3 regions of the Aeribacillus sp. FSL K6-1305 genome follow, and region 3 is predicted to be linked to each of the others. Evidence: predicted binding sites of a transcription regulator. Region 3 holds the regulator's gene; each other region holds the start of a gene.

Region 1 (6,879 bases), 480 kb from region 3:
GACAAACAACGGGCCTTCCCACACTTTCCTTACGGCTTGGATAACCTCTTTTAAAAACAGGTAGCGGTTCTCTAAGCTTCCGCCATACTCATCATTTCGTTTGTTTGATAGCGGAGATAAAAATTCGTTAATGAGATAACCGTGGGCAGCATGGATTTCGATGATATCAAAGCCTGCGTCCTTAGCTCGTTTTGCTCCTAATTGAAATTTTTCAACCGTTTCTTTTATTTGTTCTTTTGTCAGTTCTTTCGGTGTACGGCTGTTTTGATCAAAAGGAATTGAAGATGGGGCGAATATGTCTCCGCTCACATTTGACTTTCTTCCTGCATGAGCAAGCTGGATGCCTGTTTTCGCTCCGTATGATTTGATTTGCTGCACAAGTTCAGCCAATTTTATAATATGGTCATCTTCCCATATACCGAGGTCCAATTCAGAAATTCTGCCTTCCGGCGTAACAGCTGTTGCTTCAAGAATGATGAGGCCCACCTGTCCTACCGCTCTTGAAATGTAATGTGTGAAATGAAAATCTTCAAGAAATCCTTTTTTATTTGCGGCGGAGTACATGCACATCGGCGACATGACAATTCGATTTTTCAATGTGACATCTTTAATCGTAAATGGAGAAAATAATAAACGGTCTTTCATCTTTTATTCGCCTCCCTAAATATTTCCTTTAAAATTTTAGCAATTATGATTATTTTTGTCATATGATCTGCTTGGTAAATATAAAAAGGGGTTCAGTATTGCTCGCTGAACCCGAGTCCGATTTCAAATTATTGTTCGTTCACCAGTTTTTCCTCCAAAGCGCTGTTTAATTCTTTTGACCGTTCGACTGCCCGTTTCACACAGCTTATAATAGCTTCATCTACGTGATGATTGTTTAGGACGCTTAAGCCGGCTTCAGTTGTGCCGCCTGGGCTCATTATTTCTTTTCTTAGAGTAGACGGCTCTTTGTCAGACGTTTTTAACATTAATGCTGCCCCATAAAGTGTTTGAACAATGAGGGAGCGCGCCATGGACTTTTCTAAACCGATTTCTTCTGCTGCTTTTTCCATTGCTTCTACTATGTAATAAATATAGGCTGGTCCGCTTCCTGCCAGTCCTGTGACGGCATCGAGCTTGTCTTCTTCAACAATTTCGACTGTTCCGATCAATTGAAACAGTTCAACAGCTGCTGACAGGTCACCATCCGTTGCATATTGTCCTTGTGCCAAGGCGGTTGCTGATTGTCTGATGGTAGCGGACGTATTCGGCATTGCTCGAATGACGGGAATACGTTTGTTGAATAATGTTTCAATTGCTTTCGTTGAAACGCCTGCAAGCATGGAAATAACAAGATGGTTTTCTGTTGCGTATTCGCGGACTGTTTTTACTGCCTCGTCAACGTCCTTCGGCTTCATCGCGAAAAAAATCGTTTTTGTGTTGTCAAACAGATGCTTTTTATCTTTTGTCATCGTGACGCCGTATGTTTTTTGCAGCTCCTCGAGCCGCTTTTCATTGGAACGGTTTGTCACAACGATCTCTTCTCTCCGGCACTTGTTCCCGTTGATCAATCCGGATATAATAGCTTCCGCCATAGATCCTGCTCCGATAAATCCAAACTTGTACATAAAAAGAGACTCCTTCCTGATCGTTTTATATGTTTTGAACTTCTTCCCTATAAACTTAGTTTAAAAGAGAAGAGATTCAGTGGGAAAGGTAGCGAGAAAACGTTTTACTATTCATCTGTTAAGCAACAGAAGCGCATGCTTTGGATGGGCTTGTATGATGAAATGTTTCCCTGCCTTAAATTCTAAAAGCGTTGTAGAATTAATTTTTTATCAGTTCCAACTGCTTGTCAAGTATACTTATGAATTATTCGAATAAAATGACAAATTGATTTATCATGTGTAAAATAAGTTATATTAAAAAATTAAAGGCGGTTTGCAAAAATGTTCAGCAAAGATGCAATTTATAAAATAACGATCCCTATACCTTATCCGATTAAAGATGTGAACGTGTATGTTGTAAAAGGGGACGCATTGACATTAGTGGATGCAGGGATGAAAACGGAGGAAGCGTGGAGAGTTTTTGAACGTAAGCTGAAGGAAATAGGGCTTGTGCCTGAGGATATTGAGCAAGTCATTCTTACCCACCATCATCCTGACCATATCGGTTTGCTCGATTTTTTAGATGGCGATCTTCGTGTTTTGGGCCATCGTTTGCTTGCTCCTTGGCTTTCTCATGATGTGCGTTTTTTTGATCGGCAAAAGGAATTTTTTTTAGAATTATTGAAGCAGTTTGCCGTCCCAGAGTCGTTTGCGTCACACTTAGATCATCTTGATCTTTCCTTATATCCACGCAATCATCCGCTGACCTCCTCCATTCAAGAAGGAGATGAAATAGACGGGATGCCTGGGTTTACGGTCATTGAGACTCCTGGACATGCCCAAAGCCATATCGTTTTGTACAATGAGAAAGACTGCCGAATGATCGGCGGCGATCATTTGCTGAAAACCATTTCCTCCAATCCTGTTCTTGAAATGCCGTATGAAGGAAAAGAGCGTCCAAAACCTCAGCTGCAATATAATGAATCTTTGAAAAAGCTTTTGCATATTCCGATTTCTGTTGTCTTTCCGGGTCATAAAGATGAATTTTTCGATCCTCATCTGTTGATTCGGAACCGTTTAGACAAACAGCATGAACGCGCGCTCACCGTATTAAAGCATTTAGAAAAACAGGAAATGACGGTGTTTGCTCTTTGCAAGCTTCTTTTTCCGTCTGCTTATCAACAAGAGCTTTTATTTGCTATATCAGAAACTGTTGCTCAGCTTGATTATTTAGAACAATATGGAAAAATTAACAAAAGAATAGAAAATGGAGTTTTACTTTTTTCCGTGCAACGAAGAGGTGACAAATAAATGAATTCGCGGCTTAAAGATCGATTGGTAGTTATTACGGGGGCATCGAGCGGGATCGGGGAAAAAATCGCAAGGATCGTTGCAGAAAGCGGTGGACACTTAGTTTTGCTGGCTAGGAGGAAGGATCGTCTCAAGAAACTTTCGGATGAGCTACAAGCCTCTCACTCTATTTCTTGTACATATTACGAACTGGATGTCAGTGACCTTGACGCAGTTTCCGAAGTATTTACGGACATCACAGAGAATTTTGACCGAGTGGATGTTTTAGTCAATAATGCTGGTTTTGGTATTTTTCGAAATGCAGAGGAAGCAACATTTGAAGAGATGCAGCAAATGTTTAAAGTAAACGTGTTCGGATTAATTGCTGCGACAAAGCTGGTTCTTCCGAAGATGCTGGCCCAACGGGAAGGGCATATTATTAATGTCGCTTCTCAGGCTGGCAAAATAGCTACTCCGAAATCAAGCCTCTATTCTGCTACAAAACATGCTGTTTTAGGCTTTACGAACAGCTTGCGGATGGAAGTGGCGGACCGCGGGATTTTTGTAACATCTGTCAATCCGGGTCCAATTGAAACGGATTTTTTCAATCTTGCCGATACGTCAGGGGATTATGTGAAAAATGTCCAACGCTGGATGCTTAATCCGGAAGCTGTTGCACAAAAAATCGTGAGCGTGATGCTGACAAATAAACGGGAAATTAATATGCCTGTTTGGATGGAGCTTGGCGGGCTTGTTTATCGTCTCATGCCCTCCCTATTTGAAAAAGTTGCCGGAAATTTGTTTCGGCAAAAATGACCGGGAGCATGATGCAGGAAATGAACAGAAAGCTGAAGGCGGACTTTTCGCTAAAATCTCCGCTCTCACTTCTGAAAAGGCGCGTCAAGCGTCTTTTTATTTTGACAAAAAATTCAGCTCGTTCACCGATTTGTCTCCAACTTAAATCTTCTAAAAAACGCGGCTGTATTTTGAATAAGCTGTTTCCAAGCTTAATATCTGTTTTTCGATGCCGTACTTCGTTGTTATGCTCCTTTTGTACCGCGAAAAATGGCGCAAATTCCCATTGAAACCGAACGTATATTCCTATACAATGAAAATAAAATAAAACCGAACATACATTCTCATAAGGGGATGATGGAATGAATTATGAATCGTTTACAAACCGGCATATATTATGCATCGATATGAAAAGCTTTTATGCGAGCTGTGCGGCGGTCATGCTTGGGCTTGATCCTTTAACATCCCACATTGCTATCGTTGGGGACAAAGATCGGGCAGGAAGCATTGTATTGGCCGCTTCACCAAAACTGAAGGAAGATTTCGGAATTCAAACCGGATCCCGCTTATTTCAAATTCCAAACGACCCCCGCATCCGCCTCATCACTCCGAAAATGGCGACGTATTTACGGATTTCTGCTGAAATTACTCGGCTGCTGAACCGCTATGTTCCGAAAGAAAACATCCATGTTTACAGCGTAGATGAATGTTTTATTACTGCAGATGGAACAGAAAGACTTTGGGGGGATGCGCATAGTCTGGCCGAAAAAATTGTGGAAGATTTACGAAATGAATTTTCTCTCCCATGTGCGGTCGGGATCGGTCCAAACATATTGATGGCGAAGCTTTGTCTAGATTTGGAGGCGAAAAAGAAAGGTATAGCGGAATGGACGTATGATGATGTCAAAACGAAGCTGTGGAGCATCAAGCCGTTGCGTAAGATGTGGGGGATTGGGGCAAGACTTGAAAAAACGTTAAATCGAATGGGAATTTTTACAGTCGGTCAGCTCGCAAATTATCCGTTAGAGCTCCTTGAAAAGAAGTTCGGCGTCATGGGGAATCAGCTTTATTACCACGCATGGGGAATAGATCTTTCCGACATAGGCTCTCCGATTATGCTGGGGCAAATCAGTTTTGGAAAAAATCAAATATTGCTTCGCGACTATCCGGACCCCGAAGAGGTAAAATGCGTCATCTTAGAAATGTGCGAGGAAGTGGCAAAAAGAGCGAGGGAACACCGGATGGCGGGGAGAACAATCAGCCTTGGAATCGGCTACAGCCAAAAGGAAGGCGGAGGAGGATTTTACCGTTCCAAAACGATGGATGTCTCAACAAATATTACGATGGATCTTTATCGAGCCTGCCTTTCGCTGTTTGATCGTTTTTATGAGGGGAAGACGGTCAGAAAAATTTCCATCTCTCTTTCCAACGTGGAAAAAGACAGCGGCATGCAGCTTGATTTGTTTAGGCCGAACCGCATAAAAGAGCATCGTTTAGGATATGTAATGGATGCGATTCGGAACAAGCACGGCTCCAATGCACTGCTGCGCGCTGTTTCGTATACGAAGGCAGGAACGAGTCTTCACCGCAACAAGCTGATCGGCGGGCATTATGCGTAACGAAAATGAAGAAAAGAAAGCAAAGGATGGGATAAACAATGATTCAGGATCGTGGAAGCATAAAATGGACAGCCATGATGCTGCCCGAGCATGTGAAATTGCTAAGGGAATACAATGAAAGTTTAGATAAAGTCGAAAAACCGGTTTTAGATGAACAAAAATATGAAGAATTTAATGAAGTTATCTGTGAGGCTATGGAAGAGAACATTACTCTACAATTCACCTATTATCAAAAAGGTGAAATAAAGAAGCTTGTCGGCAATATTCATTATATCGATCAGCTAAAAAGAGAATTACGAATTGTTGATTACTTGACTAAAAAACATGTTTTAAAATTAGGAGATATTATTGAAATTGAGCAATACTAAGAAAACAGCATTAGAAATACAAACTTAATAGGGGTAGCGTAAGGTCAGGAAAATGCAGATTTACAACGCTTAGAAAATGACGATAATTAAAAGCCCAATTTCTAAAAATTTGAGAAATTGGGCTTTTTGTGTGTGCGCCCGGCATGGGTGTAATCTATAGGGTGAAAGTCCCGAGCTGCGAAGGCAGAAGTAGCAGTTAGCTTAACGCAAGGGTGTCCGTGGTGACGCGGAATCTGAAGGAAGCGAGCGGCAAACTTTAAGGTCTCTCGGAACACGAACTTCATATGAGGCTAGGTATCACTGGGTGAGTTTGCACAACAAAACAAAGCCCTTTCTGCCGAAGGTGATACAGAGTAAATGAAGCAGATGGATGGAAGGAAAGATTACACTCTTACCCGGGGAGGTCTGGCTGGCACGCCAAGTAACCTTGGTAACCTATCTATTGATAGATAGCTGAATAGTCAGAAGTCAGCAGAAGTCATAGTACTCTTTCAAGCTCGAGATGGAAGAGGAAGGACTATATGATAGATGCATTAAAAGCTGTGGAAGGATCAGAAATTCGCATCAGCTTTACAGGGGCGATGAGGCCGTTTTTAATTCGTGTTCCCGAAGATGAAACAGTTTTGCAGCTGATTCTTCCTGTCCGAACATATTTCTTAGCTCCTGTAATAATTTACACTTATTAAAAAAGGACGCACCCCAAACTTTTACATTAGCTGTGTCAGGGCGTCCACAACAAGAGTGTTGGGGCATGAAAAAGTGTTTTTGTAGCTATCAACTTCTTAAAGCCTCTCAGAAGCCCTCACAGGCTTTTCTAAGGGCTATCCTATTCTATTTCCGCCAAAAAGTTGAACAGTCTGCTTTATCCTGAATATTAAATTCAATCATTTTCTCAAGCAATTCGTAATTTACCGGCTCATTCCACGGAATTCGAAACAAGCCTTTGGTAGCGCTGTAGCCAGCTTGGGCGATTTCATCGGCAAAATGCATCATTGTCTTTTCTTCGGGTGAAACGCTCAAATGATGCTTAGCTGTGGAAAAGCCGATAATAAATGTGCCGTGATCGGTAAACATTGGCGTATTCCACTTGATTTGCGGTTCTAAATTTGGAAATTTATTAGCAACCCACGCCAAAATTTCCTCTGTTCGGTCGCGGTGGTCGGGGTTATCAATACCTGCTAAATATTTTGCAAAAACTTCCATGTTATTTCCTCCCTG
Region 2 (6,879 bases), on a different contig from region 3:
CCTATGTAGAGAAGTTTGTAGAATATGATCCTTCTTTTTGGAGCATCATCGGATCAATTGAAAAATCCTCTACTCATCCGATCGCTAAAGCCATTATGAAAAAAATAGATGAGTTAAACGTTTCCCTTTTGGAGGCTCACTCCGTTGTTGCAACATCAGGTGAGGGAATAAAAGCGGAGATAGACGGGAAGGAATACCGTGTCGGCAATGAAAAAACGATTCAACATCTTTCGCTCAGCGAAAATGTAAAGGAAGACATAAAGGCCTTTAAACAGGAAGGACTAACAATCGTTTTGGTTTCAGATGACAAAAACGTTCTCGGTATGGTCGGTATAGCGGATGAAATTCGACAGGAAAGCAGCCAGGTGATCCGCATGCTTCACCGAACAGGTGTGAAGAGAACTGTCATGTTGACAGGAGACCACGAAAAAACTGCTGAAAAAGTGGCGAAAAAGGTTGGTTTAAGTGAATATTTTGCAAACCTTCTGCCGGAAGAAAAGGTGGAAAAGGTAAAAGAGCTGTCTCTCTCAGGAAAAACGGCAATGATCGGAGATGGTATTAATGATGCGCCTGCGCTCGCAGCTGCTGATTTAGGCATTGCAATGGGAAAAGGAACAGACAGCGCAATTGAAACGGCTGATATCGTTTTAATGCAAGATCATTTAGGAAAGCTGCCTGATGCTATTTCAACTGCCAAAAAAGTGAACAGAATCATCAAGTTAAACATCGGGATTGCTCTAGGTTTAAAAGCCGCTGCACTGCTGCTGACGATTCCAGGCTGGCTTACGCTTTGGATAGCCATTCTGTCGGATATGGGGGCGACTGTTTTAGTGACCCTCATTAGTTTAACGATTTTATGGGAACGAAATAAAAAACTTCTAAATGAGGCTTTCAGCTAATGGCTGATCGCCTTTTTTCTTGCATTTTTTAATATTTCTCTTCCATAAACATATGACATTTATTATAATCTTATTAATTTGACAACCTGCCGCTAATGAAAAATTGGACATAACATTATGGACAAAATCATGGGAGGAATTGTGAAATGCTTTTAGGTGCAATTGAAGCGGGCGGAACAAAATTTGTCTGCGGAATTGGAGATGAAAACGGAAATATTATCGAGCGGACTTCTTTTCCGACGACAACGCCTGATGAAGTGCTTGAACAAGTGGTCAAATTTTTTCGGGATAAAGATATTAAAGCACTTGGAATTGGTTCATTCGGTCCGATTGATTTAGATCGCACAAGCGAAACATTCGGATACATAACATCTACTCCGAAGCTACAGTGGGCGAATACAAATCTTGTCGGAGCGATAAAAAAAGAATTCCCTATTCCAATTGGCTTTGATACAGACGTCAATGCAGCAGCGCTCGGGGAAATGAAATGGGGGGCTGCGAAAGGTCTGAATAGCTGCATTTATATGACGATCGGTACCGGGATCGGAGTCGGTGCCATCTCTGAAGGACATCTAGTACACGGGCTAATCCATCCGGAAATGGGGCATATGCTTGTTCGGCGCCATCCTGAAGATTCGTTTGCCGGCAATTGTCCGTATCACAAAGATTGTTTGGAAGGAATGGCATCCGGTCCTGCTATAGAAAAACGCTGGGGAAAAAAGGGGCAAGAATTAGAAAAAAATGAGAAAGTATGGGATTTGGAAGCGTACTATATTGCACAAGGAATTGCCAACCTTATACTCGTTTTATCGCCTAAAAAAATAATAATTGGCGGCGGAGTCGCCAAACAAAAGCAATTGTTCCCCCTTATACATCAAAATGTTCAAGCTTTATTAAACGGTTATGTTCGCCATGAAGTGGTGCTAGAAAACATTGCAGATTATATTGTTCCGCCCGGATTAGGGGATAATGCGGGACTTTGCGGAGCAATCGGTTTAGCATATGAGGCGTTTTTGGAGAATAATCAAAAATAAAGCTCAAGAACATTTATCGGCAAATAATCGTTACAGATAACCCAAGCCATAAAATAAAATCAGGCATACAAAAAATGTGTACAAGAAAAGGAAACTTTCAAGAATGCAGTTAAGAACCAAAAAGAATTAGATAAAGCTAAAACTAATGCTAAAGAGAATTGATCCAAGATATTGCTCGGTGACCTAACAGCTCTTTATGTTACAGCTGAGATGATTAAGTTTAGGTGGCTGGAAGCATTCATTTTTTGATAAGTGGAGTTCAGGAGTATTGCAATGTATATGCTGAAACAAAACGAATATTGAAAAATATTTTTTAATCTTTAAACAATTATTAAACATCTCTACATTTAGAGGGAGAATCAATTAAATTATATATCTTAAAAAAGACAAATTAGACTTAGGGATTTAGAAATTTATTTATTATTTAAAAACAGTATGTCTATGGGATATCTTATTATCGGGGATTAAGAAGACCTTTATAAATACATGAATGAAGAGGATATTCAACAATTTCAAAATGTAATAAAAATCTATGTATTGTCAGATGATCAGTTAAATGAAGAAGATGCAGATATTTTTAGAGAGTTTGCAATGGATTTAGTTGATGGTAAAGATTTTTGTGCATTAATACTGGATTTTCATGTAAATGGAGAATTGTTTGAAAATCTACCACTAGATCTTAAGGTGGAAGATTATCAAAAAATATTACATGCAGTAAATTCTGAATACGATATTTCATATGTAAATTTAGATCATTTGTTTTATCTATCTCAAGATTAAGAAAGAGTATCCAATAGTGAAAAAAGGCGGCTATTGGATGCTTTTTTATATGCTTAGGGGGTGACCGTAAGAAAAAAGTAAATATAGTATAAAAGTTGCTTTTATAAAGGCGAATTTTTTAGCCTATTCTTCATTATTGCATTTAAATATAATCATAAAGCTATTTCTATTCGTTTATTTTGACTTCATCGATTTCAACTATTTCCCCTGTATCCTAGGTTTTCTGACCGCTATACATCGCATTATTTTTTATTCTTTGCATTGGCTTATTTTTCCCTTCTCTTTTGTGGTTTTGCTTGAAAGCTTTTTGAGGGCTTCAATATAATAAATGTATAACCGTTGACGAAAAGAGGTTTTTTTATGATCAAGCTTGTGTTTGCCGCATTCGCCCCTTTTTTGCTTGTCTTATTTTTCACAAGAGTTACATATAGTCATGTCGTTGGGACATTGTTGACGGCTGGTTTATTAATTGCCTCTTATTTTGCAGGTCATATGGATACTATTTATATCGCCATTTTGGATGTAGCCAGCTTAGCAGCTGGTTTTATCGTTGCCAGAAGCATGAAAAAGGATAAGAAAACATCTACTTAAACCTGTTCAACACGATTGACAGGTTTTTATTGTCTATGAAAATCAAACGTCAGTTCGTATTTTTGGTGATTCAGCCTGATTATATGTTAAAATAAAATATAAGTTTCTGAATTGGAGGATGTTCCATGGATCGGTTTGAATTAGTTTCAAATTACCAGCCTCAAGGAGATCAGCCGAAAGCTATCAAAGAGCTGGTGGAGGGAATCAGGCAAGGAAAAAAACATCAGACATTGTTAGGTGCAACTGGAACTGGCAAAACGTTTACGATATCCAATGTGATTAAAGAAGTGAACAAACCGACGCTGGTCATTGCCCATAATAAAACGCTTGCCGGACAGCTGTATAGCGAGTTTAAAGAATTTTTCCCGAACAATGCAGTTGAATATTTTGTCAGCTATTATGACTATTATCAGCCGGAAGCGTATGTTCCGCAAACAGATACGTATATTGAAAAAGATGCGAGCATTAATGATGAAATTGATAAATTAAGACATTCGGCCACCTCTGCATTGTTTGAACGGAAAGATGTTATTATTATCGCAAGCGTTTCTTGCATATATGGTTTAGGTTCGCCAGAAGAATATCGTGAGCTGGTCGTTAGTCTTCGCACAGGAATGGAAATCGAGCGCAATGACTTGCTGCGCCGTTTAGTGGATGTGCAGTATGAAAGAAATGATGTAGATTTTCGCAGGGGAACTTTTCGCGTGCGCGGGGATGTAGTGGAAATTTTCCCTGCTTCGCGCGATGAACATTGTATCCGCGTGGAATTTTTCGGAGATGAAATCGACCGCATCCGTGAAGTTGATGCTCTGACAGGCGAAATTATTGGAGAGCGGGAGCATGTAGCGATTTTCCCGGCATCACACTTTGTGACAAGAGAAGAAAAAATGAAAATTGCCATTGCTAATATTGAAAAGGAGCTTGAGGAACGGCTGCATGAACTGCGGGAGAATGGAAAGCTTTTGGAAGCGCAACGGCTCGAGCAACGGACAAGATATGATTTAGAAATGATGCGGGAGATGGGCTTTTGCTCCGGGATTGAAAACTACTCCCGTCATCTTACATTAAGACCGCCCGGTTCGACTCCTTATACGCTTTTAGATTATTTTGGAGATGATTTTTTGATCGTCATTGACGAGTCGCATGTGACGATTCCGCAAATCCGTGGGATGTACAACGGCGACCAGGCGAGAAAACAAGTGCTTGTCGATCATGGATTCCGTTTGCCTTCAGCACTTGACAACCGTCCGTTAAAATTTGAGGAATTTGAAAAGCATATGAAACATGTCATTTATGTTTCTGCCACCCCTGGGCCGTATGAGCTGGAGCATACGCCGGTTGTTGTTGAACAGATTATCCGCCCGACTGGACTTTTAGATCCAACCATTGACGTCCGACCTGTTGAAGGGCAAATAGACGATTTAATCGGCGAAATTCAAAAGCGGGTTAAACGGAATGAGCGGGTGCTTGTGACCACATTAACGAAAAAAATGGCGGAAGATTTAACGGATTATTTGCGGGAAATCGGGATTAAGGTGACATATCTCCATTCCGAAATTAAAACGCTCGAGCGCATTGAAATTATCCGCGACCTGCGCCTTGGCAAACATGAAGTGTTGGTCGGGATCAATTTGCTCAGGGAAGGGCTTGATATTCCGGAGGTCTCTCTCGTTGCAATTTTGGATGCAGATAAAGAAGGATTTCTTCGTTCGGAACGTTCTCTTATTCAAACAATCGGACGGGCGGCTCGGAACGCAAACGGGCATGTCATTATGTATGCTGATACAATCACAAAATCGATGGAAATCGCCATAAACGAAACAAAACGGCGTCGTGCGATTCAAGAGGAATATAACCGTCAACATGGCATTACGCCAAAAACGATTCAAAAAGATATTCGCGATGTAATTAGGGCGACATATGCAGCGGAAGAGGAAGCAGAATATAAAACGGAAAAGGCTGTGAAGCTGAACAAAATGTCGAAAAAAGATCGAGAACAACTGATAGCCCGTATGGAAAAAGAAATGAAAGAAGCTGCAAAAGCATTAGATTTCGAAAGAGCTGCTGAATTGCGCGATCTAATTTTGGAGCTGAAAGCGGAAGGATGATTGGATATGGCAATGGATAAAATTGTTGTAAAAGGTGCGCGCGCTCATAATTTAAAAAACATTGATGTCACGATTCCAAGAGACAAGCTTGTCGTTGTAACAGGTTTATCGGGATCGGGCAAATCTTCTTTAGCATTTGATACAATTTATGCAGAGGGACAGCGGCGATATGTGGAGTCTTTATCTGCCTATGCCCGCCAATTTTTAGGACAAATGGATAAACCTGATGTCGATGCGATCGAAGGCTTATCGCCGGCCATTTCGATTGATCAAAAAACGACAAGCAGAAATCCGCGTTCAACGGTCGGAACGGTGACAGAAATTTATGACTACCTACGGCTTCTTTTTGCCCGTGTCGGGCGGCCGACATGTCCGGTGCATGGGATAGAAATTTCTTCGCAAACAATCGAACAGATGGTTGACCGAATTATGGAATATCCGGAACGGACAAGACTGCAGGTTCTTGCGCCTGTTGTGGCTGGAAAAAAAGGAATGCATGTGAAAACATTGGAGGAAATAAAAAAGCAAGGGTTTGTCCGCGTGCGGATTGACGGAGAAATGATGGAGCTTACCGATGATATTTCTCTTGAAAAAAATAAAAAACATTCCATCGATGTCGTTGTGGATCGGCTGATCGTGAAAGAGGGGATTATAAGCCGGTTGACCGATTCGATTGAAACAGCTTTAAAATTAGGTGATGGAAAAGTCATAATTGACATCATCGATGGCGAAGAACTGCTTTTCAGTGAACATCATGCCTGCCCGATTTGCGGATTTTCGATTGGAGAGCTTGAACCGCGGATGTTTTCCTTTAACAGCCCGTACGGAGCTTGTCATGCATGTGACGGCTTAGGTTCAAAACTAGAGGTGGATTTGGATCTCGTTATTCCAAATAAAAACTCGACATTAAAGGAACACGCAATTGCACCGTGGGAGCCGACAAGCTCTCAATATTATTCGCAGCTTCTTCAAGCGGTTTGCAACCATTACGGTATTGATATGGACATTCCAGTTAAAGATATACCGAAACATCTGCTCGATAAAATTTTATTTGGAAGCGGCGGGGAAAAAATTTATTTTCGTTATGAGAACGATTTCGGACAAATCCGGGAAGGCTATGTAGAATTTGAAGGTGTGGTCCACAATATAGAACGGCGCTATAAAGAAACGACATCTGATTTCATACGTGAACAAATGGAAAAATATATGACGAATCAGCCGTGTCCGACATGCAAAGGGCATCGACTGAAAAAGGAAAGTCTGGCTGTTCTTATTAACGGACGCCATATCGGACAAGTCACTCAATTATCTATTCGTGAAGCCTATCAGTTTTTTGACCAATTGGCATTGACAGAAAAAGAAATGAAAATTGCCAATTTGATTTTAAGAGAAATAAAAGAACGGCTGAATTTTTTAATTGAGGTAGGTCTTGATTATTTAACATTAAGCAGATCAGCCGGTACGCTC
Region 3 (6,879 bases):
TAAAACGATGGTCTGCCGGAATATGCTGCTTGCCTTTGACTTCTAGCAAACTAAAAATTTTAATGATCAATATTGCAAGTTTTCCTGCTAAATGATAAATCATTTTGTTCCCCCCCCCCGAATGACTTCCAGAAATATGTTTGCGTTGCAAAAGATCTGTATTTTCGGTTAGGGCGCATGTCGATTTTGTCTGCGTTCAGTTTAGCATTTTTACGTGATGCATGTAAAGTCGGTAGTACATCGTCAACGAATCGTCTTATCCAAAGTCAGTCAGTGAAAATACCGCCGTTTCATTTGGAGGAAGGGCGGGTCGTATTCGGTGTTTTTTAGATGAACAAGTATTTGTGCTGAAGGTTGTTGGCGCTGGATAAAAGGGGCAACCACATCAATAATAAAATGTTTTAATTGGAAAAATCAATTTTAATAGCAGTTACTTTGTTTCTATAAATTTTATACTTAATGATACAAAATATTGAGAGTAAAGAAGAGAAGAAGCAGAAAAACGAACATCAGCGCAATCTGTCTTTTTTAATTAAAAAGCAAGAGACAATCAGTCCAGGCATCAGCGTAAAAAAATATGTAAGATAATCTGACATAAAACTTCAATTCTCTCATTGAATGGGATACACTGATAGAGAAAAATTTGATCCAATCGTGGAAATAAAGAAGAGTGAATTTGGATCGGTGTGATGTCAATTTCTATTCACTCAAGTTAAGATGGGGTATTATAGTGAGCATGATGAATCGCCAAAGCAGGTTAGGTAAAGCTTTAGCGATTATCATATATGTTTACTCACTATAAAGAATAAATGATGGAAATGACCATTTTTCTATCTTTTAAATGACTCCTTGTTCTACCATTGCATCAGCGACTTTTTTAAATCCTGCAATGTTAGCGCCGACGACAAGATTTCCGGAGCAGCCGTATTCATTTGCAGCGTTGACGCAATTTCGGTAAATGTTCTTCATGATATCACGTAATTTTGCGTCGACATCTTCAAAGCTCCAAGACAATCTTGCGCTGTTTTGAGCCATTTCTAATGCTGAAACAGCAACTCCGCCTGCGTTAGCAGCTTTTGCAGGTCCAAAAAGAATATTGTTTGATAAAAACACGTCGATCGCTTCTAATGTAGACGGCATGTTGGCGCCTTCTCCAACAGCTTTGAGTCCGTTGGAAACAAGGAGTTCAGCTGCTTTTTTATCGATTTCATTTTGAGTAGCGCATGGGAGGGCAATATCGCATGGAATGGACCAAATTCCGGAACAGCCTTCATAATATTCTGCATGAGGATGTTCATTTACATATTCTTTAATTCTTTTTCTTTCAACTTCTTTTAACCTTCTAACCGTTTCAAGATTAATTCCATTTTTATCAAAAATGTAGCCATCAGAGTCGCTGCATGCGACAACTTTTGCACCTAATTGTGTTGCTTTTTCAATCGCATATATGGCAACGTTCCCAGAACCAGAGACAACAACTGTGCTTCCTTTGAAGCTTAATCCATGGTCATTAAGCATTTCTTCAACAAAATAAACAGTTCCATAACCTGTCGCTTCGGTTCTCGCTAAGCTTCCGCCGTACCCAATGCCTTTTCCGGTTAACACCCCAGCTTCAAATCCGCCGCGTATTCTTTTATATTGGCCAAACAAGTATCCGATCTCTCTTGCGCCAACTCCAATATCACCGGCAGGAACGTCAATATCTGGTCCAATATGTTTGTAAAGCTCTGTCATAAAGCTTTGTGTAAATCTCATAATTTCCCCATCTGATTTACCTTTCGGATCAAAATCAGATCCGCCTTTTCCTCCGCCGATCGGCTGCCCAGTCAATGAATTTTTGAAGATTTGTTCAAATCCTAAAAATTTAATAATGCTGGCGTTGACGGTCGGGTGAAAGCGCAAGCCTCCTTTATATGGCCCAATTGCACTATTATATTGCACTCTAAATCCGCGGTTTACACGCACTTTTCCTTCGTCATCCACCCATGGAACGCGAAAAATGATCAATCTTTCCGGCTCAACAATTCTTTCAAGTATTCCGTGCTTTATATATGTAGGATGTTGAGCAAATACAGGCACAAGCGAGTCAAATATTTCTTTTACAGCTTGAAGAAACTCAGGCTCATTCGGATTTTTTTCTTGCACGGATTGAAATACTTCATTGACATATTGCTTTGCATTTTCCAGTTCACTTTGTTTCATAAGTAATTGATTCATAGCACCTCTCCTATACCTAAAATTTAAGCAGTTAGAAGAATTCAAACAATTCAGTAAATCATCCCGGCACTGGCTAAGGAAGCGAAATCTACAATAAAAAATTCTACAACAAAATAAATCAAAAAACAATGACTGTTGAGAATTGTTGCATAATAGCTTTGCATGCAGGCGCGGAGAAGGCGCCTGAAATTTGTTTCATTGAATCTAGCTTGTCTGCATACATATTGATTAGAAAACATTTTTAAAAATTTAACATCGCTAAGAGAGGGAATGTTGAAAATTTTATAAAAAGAAAAAGGATGCCTCACCTGTTTTGAGACATCGAATATTCAGTGTATGGAACGGTATAGCCCGATCACTTTTCCGAGTATTGTCACATTTTTTAAAATAATCGGTTCCATTGTTGGGTTTTCCGGCTGAAGCCGTATAAAGTCTTTTTCTTTGAAAAACCTTTTTACGGTCGCTTCATTGTCGTCTGTGAGCGCGACAACGATGTCGCCGTTATTGGCTGTTTGCTGTTGTCTGACAATAACTAAATCTCCGTCCAGAATGCCTGCTTCGATCATGCTTTCTCCGACTACTTCAAGCATGAAAAGTTGATCATCACCTGATGCAATATGATTCGGAAGCGGAAAATATTCTTCGATGTTTTCAACGGCAGTGATCGGAATACCAGCCGTCACTTTTCCGATGACCGGCACGTTGATCACATTGTTTGTTAGAAGGTGGCTGCCATCATCGTCCAAAATTTCAATGGCTCTCGGCTTTGTGGGGTCTCTTCTAATCAGTCCTTTGCTCTCAAGCTTTGCTAAATGCCCGTGAACAGTTGAACTGGAGGCAAGACCGACCGCTTCGCCGATTTCTCTTACAGAGGGAGGGTATCCTTTCTTTTTTACTTCCTCCTTAATGAAGTTCAAAATATCTTGTTGTCTCTTAGATAATTTTGTTGACATGTCAAGCACCTCAGTCATATCAATTTGTGTCGATTATAGCATGATTTTTCCAAAAAAGCAAACGTAAGTTCGAATATTTGCTTGACAGAAACATGTGTTCCCTTTTATACTTAAAAACAAAAACCGAACAAATATTCTGTTTCAGGGGGCGGTTCTTAATGGATAAATTATCATGGTCTTACATCGTTTCTTTTTTCCTTGTCATCATGGCGGCAGTTTTGGCGATTTCGTATACTGGAGAAAGGGAAGAGCTCGATCATTATATGGAGGTTCAAGTGAAGGAAGGGGACAGTTTGTGGAAAATCGCTGATGAATATAAAGAATATGACAATATGTCTCATTCAGAGTTTGTAAAATGGGTTCAGGAGCGAAACAATCTCCAAAGCCTTGTTGTAAAACCGGGGGAAACAATCGTCATTCCGATTGAAAAAAATAAATACTACAATGCTGAATATTTGGCAAACAAAGAATAACCGCAAGGAGCATTTAACATGAGAGCAGTCGTTTATGCAAGAGTCAGCACTGAAAAGGCAGAGCAGGAAACATCTTTGAAAAGACAAAAAGACGAGCTGTTAAAGCTCGCAGCTGAAAACGGTATGGAAGTTGTTGAAGTGATAGAAGAAAAAGCGAGCGGGTATGATGTTGATCGTGAAGGGGTTTTTCAACTGCTGGAATTGATTGAGGAGAAAGAAATTGAAGCGGTATTAATACAGGATGAAACAAGAATTGGCAGAGGAAATGCCAAAATCGCCATTGTCCATTCCATTTTGAAACAAGGCGTGAAAATTTTCACCGCTGCCCATCGCGGGGAGATGGAACTGTCTGAATCAGACACGATGGTGCTTGAAATTATAGGAATTGTGGAAGAATATCAACGAAAAATTCATAATTTGAAAATAAAGCGGGGAATGTTGAGAGCTATACAAAATGGGTACAGGCCTGAAAAAAATTTAAAGAATAGAAATTCTTCCTATAAAAGAGAGCGAAAAGAAGTTCCGATCGAGGAGATTGACCGATTGCGGAAAAACGGCCTGACATTTTCAGAAATAGCGGCAACATTAAGAGGATTCGGCTATGATGTTTCAAAAGCTACTGTTCATCGCAGATATCAACAATTTTTGTCAGAAAAAGGCGAATCATAGCAATAATTGTTGTCATTAGTGGTTGCATTTAGTATGATAAAAGAGCGCGGCAAAAATATACAAGGGGTTCAGCTTATGATTTCAAAAGAAAAACTTAACCGTATTAATGAACTATCTAAAAAGTCTAAGTCAGAAGGATTGACGCAAGTGGAAAAGCTAGTGCAGCAGCAATTAAGGCAGGAATATTTAGAGTCGTTTCGTCGGGATTTTCAAAACACCTTAAAAAATGTTACAGTGATTGATCCGAAAGGTAATGATGTTACACCGGAAAAATTGAAAAAATTTAAAAATAAAAGGCTGCATTAACGGATGGGTGTTGCCTTATTGCAACAATAAAGATAAGATTATAAACTGAAAATACAGATGAGAGGATGATAATGGTGACTCATTCCATTCAAGATTTATCCATCATGACGATTCGAACATTATCCATTGACGCGATTGAAAAGGCGAATTCCGGACATCCTGGAATGCCAATGGGCGCCGCACCAATGGCTTATGCGCTGTGGACGAAATTTATGAACATTAACCCTGAAAACCCTAATTGGTTTAATCGAGATCGCTTTGTTTTATCTGCCGGACATGGTTCGATGCTGCTTTACAGCTTGCTTCATTTATCGGGTTATGATCTTTCCATGGATGATATTAAATCGTTTCGTCAATGGGGAAGCAAAACACCTGGACATCCTGAATACGGACATACACCTGGCGTTGACGCAACAACTGGACCATTAGGCCAAGGAATAGCAATGGCCGTTGGAATGGCGATGGCAGAACGTCATTTAGCAGCTACATACAATAAAGAAGGATACAATATTGTTGATCATTACACATACGTCATATGCGGTGACGGTGACTTAATGGAAGGGATTTCCTCTGAAGCAGCTTCCTTAGCTGGTCACTTGAAGCTTGGACGATTAATTGTTCTTTATGATTCGAATGATATTTCCCTAGATGGGGATTTAAATAAATCATTCTCAGAAAATGTAGAAGAGCGCTTTAAATCTATGGGCTGGCAAGTGCTGCGCGTTGAGGACGGCAACAACATTGAAGAGATTTCGAAAGCCATTGAAGAAGCCAAATTGGATGAACAACGACCGACATTAATTGAAGTAAAAACAACAATCGGATATGGTTCGCCGAATAAAGCAGGCACTTCTTCCGTTCATGGTTCGCCGTTAGGTCCAGAAGAGGCAAAATTGACAAAAGAAGCCTATGCATGGACATTTGAAGAAGATTTCTATGTTCCAGCAGAAGTTTATGAGCATTTTGAGAAAAATGTAAAAGAACGTGGAAAGCAGAAAGAAATTGAATGGAATAATTTGTTTGAAAAGTATGAGAAAGAATATCCTGAACTTGCAAAAGAGTTAAAGGCAGCAATCAATGGTGAATTGCCAGAAAATTGGGATCAATCTTTACCTTTTTATGAAGAAGGAAAAAGCGTTGCAACCCGTTCTTCTTCTGGAGAAGTATTAAATGCAATAGCTGAAAAAGTTCCTTATTTCTTTGGGGGATCTGCAGACTTAGCTGGATCAAACAAAACGACAATAAAAGGTTCAGGAGACTTTTCTGCGGAAGATTACAGCGGACGAAACATTTGGTTTGGTGTCAGAGAGTTTGCCATGGGAGCAGCATTGAACGGTATGGCTCTGCATGGAGGTTTACGTGTTTTTGGCGGAACGTTCTTTGTTTTCTCTGACTATTTGCGGCCAGCGATTCGTTTAGCAGCATTAATGAATCTCCCTGTAACTTACGTGTTCACTCATGACAGCATAGCGGTTGGAGAAGACGGACCAACACATGAGCCGATTGAACAATTAGCTTCTTTGAGAGCAATGCCGAATCTTTCTGTCATTCGTCCAGCTGATGGAAATGAAACAAGAGCTGCGTGGAAGGCTGCGCTGGAATCTAAATCAACACCGACTGCATTAGTATTAACGCGCCAAAATTTAGAAACTATTAAAGGTACGAAAGAAAATGCTGAAGAAGGTGTTGCAAAAGGCGCTTATGTCATTTCACCGGCGAAATCGGATCAACCGGATGCTCTTCTACTTGCATCAGGTTCAGAAGTAGCATTAGCTATTAAAGCTCAACAAATTCTTGCATCTGATGGAATTGATGTGCAAGTCGTCAGCATGCCGTCATGGGACCGTTTTGAAAAGCAATCAAAAGATTATAAAGAATCAGTTCTTCCTAGCAGCGTAACGAAGCGTCTTGCGATCGAAATGGCATCTTCGCTTGGCTGGGAGCGCTATGTCGGATCTGAAGGTGAAATCTTAGCTATCGACAAGTTTGGAGCATCTGCACCTGGGGAAAAAATTATAAGCGAGTACGGTTTTACTGTTGAAAATGTTGTCGAAAAAGTAAAAGAATTAGTTCGGAAATAATCGCCAAAATTAGTGCCTCTATCCGCCACCATAAGACAAACCTTTTACATTCCTTGCTTTATAATAGCAAAAAAGGAATGTAACAATGAGGTGAGCGCATGAGGCACTTTTATTTGTATTTGATAAAAAAGGAATTTGCTGAGCATTTTTATCATAGGGAATCGAAAATTTTTCAGTTAT

Evidence for each region. The regulator LexA, encoded in region 3, represses DNA repair genes until DNA is damaged. The targets are predictions, from matches to a motif close to CGAACATATGTTCG.
Region 1: a site for LexA is predicted at 3,968-3,981, ahead of NST97_RS06410 (Y-family DNA polymerase). Genes of this name have one in related genera too.
Region 2: a site for LexA is predicted at 3,348-3,361, ahead of uvrB (excinuclease ABC subunit UvrB). Genes of this name have one in related genera too.

What each region holds. Positions count from the first base shown of each region.
Region 1 covers NZ_JBBOQV010000001.1:1,331,158-1,338,036, reverse strand. Annotated here, with positions in the region: gene namA (NADPH dehydrogenase NamA) at 1-645, opposite strand, end outside; gene proC (pyrroline-5-carboxylate reductase) at 774-1,610, opposite strand; gene NST97_RS06420 (MBL fold metallo-hydrolase) at 1,932-2,900, shown strand; gene NST97_RS06415 (SDR family NAD(P)-dependent oxidoreductase) at 2,901-3,695, shown strand; gene NST97_RS06410 (Y-family DNA polymerase) at 4,037-5,293, shown strand; gene NST97_RS06405 (YolD-like family protein) at 5,332-5,661, shown strand; partial or broken gene NST97_RS06400 (hypothetical protein) at 6,180-6,347, shown strand; gene NST97_RS06395 (iron chaperone) at 6,493-6,864, opposite strand.
Region 2 covers NZ_JBBOQV010000002.1:1,430,506-1,437,384, forward strand. Annotated here, with positions in the region: gene NST97_RS16665 (heavy metal translocating P-type ATPase) at 1-899, shown strand, start outside; gene NST97_RS16670 (ROK family protein) at 1,046-1,933, shown strand; gene NST97_RS16675 (hypothetical protein) at 2,420-2,713, shown strand; gene NST97_RS16680 (CsbA family protein) at 3,074-3,304, shown strand; gene uvrB (excinuclease ABC subunit UvrB) at 3,430-5,412, shown strand; gene uvrA (excinuclease ABC subunit UvrA) at 5,419-6,879, shown strand, end outside.
Region 3 covers NZ_JBBOQV010000001.1:852,217-859,095, reverse strand. Annotated here, with positions in the region: gene NST97_RS04015 (lysophospholipid acyltransferase family protein) at 1-103, opposite strand, end outside; gene gdhA (NADP-specific glutamate dehydrogenase) at 838-2,217, opposite strand; gene lexA (transcriptional repressor LexA) at 2,547-3,170, opposite strand; gene yneA (cell division suppressor protein YneA) at 3,329-3,643, shown strand; gene NST97_RS03995 (YneB family resolvase-like protein) at 3,662-4,312, shown strand; gene NST97_RS03990 (DUF896 domain-containing protein) at 4,388-4,618, shown strand; gene tkt (transketolase) at 4,690-6,699, shown strand; gene sirA (sporulation inhibitor of replication protein SirA) at 6,813-6,879, shown strand, end outside.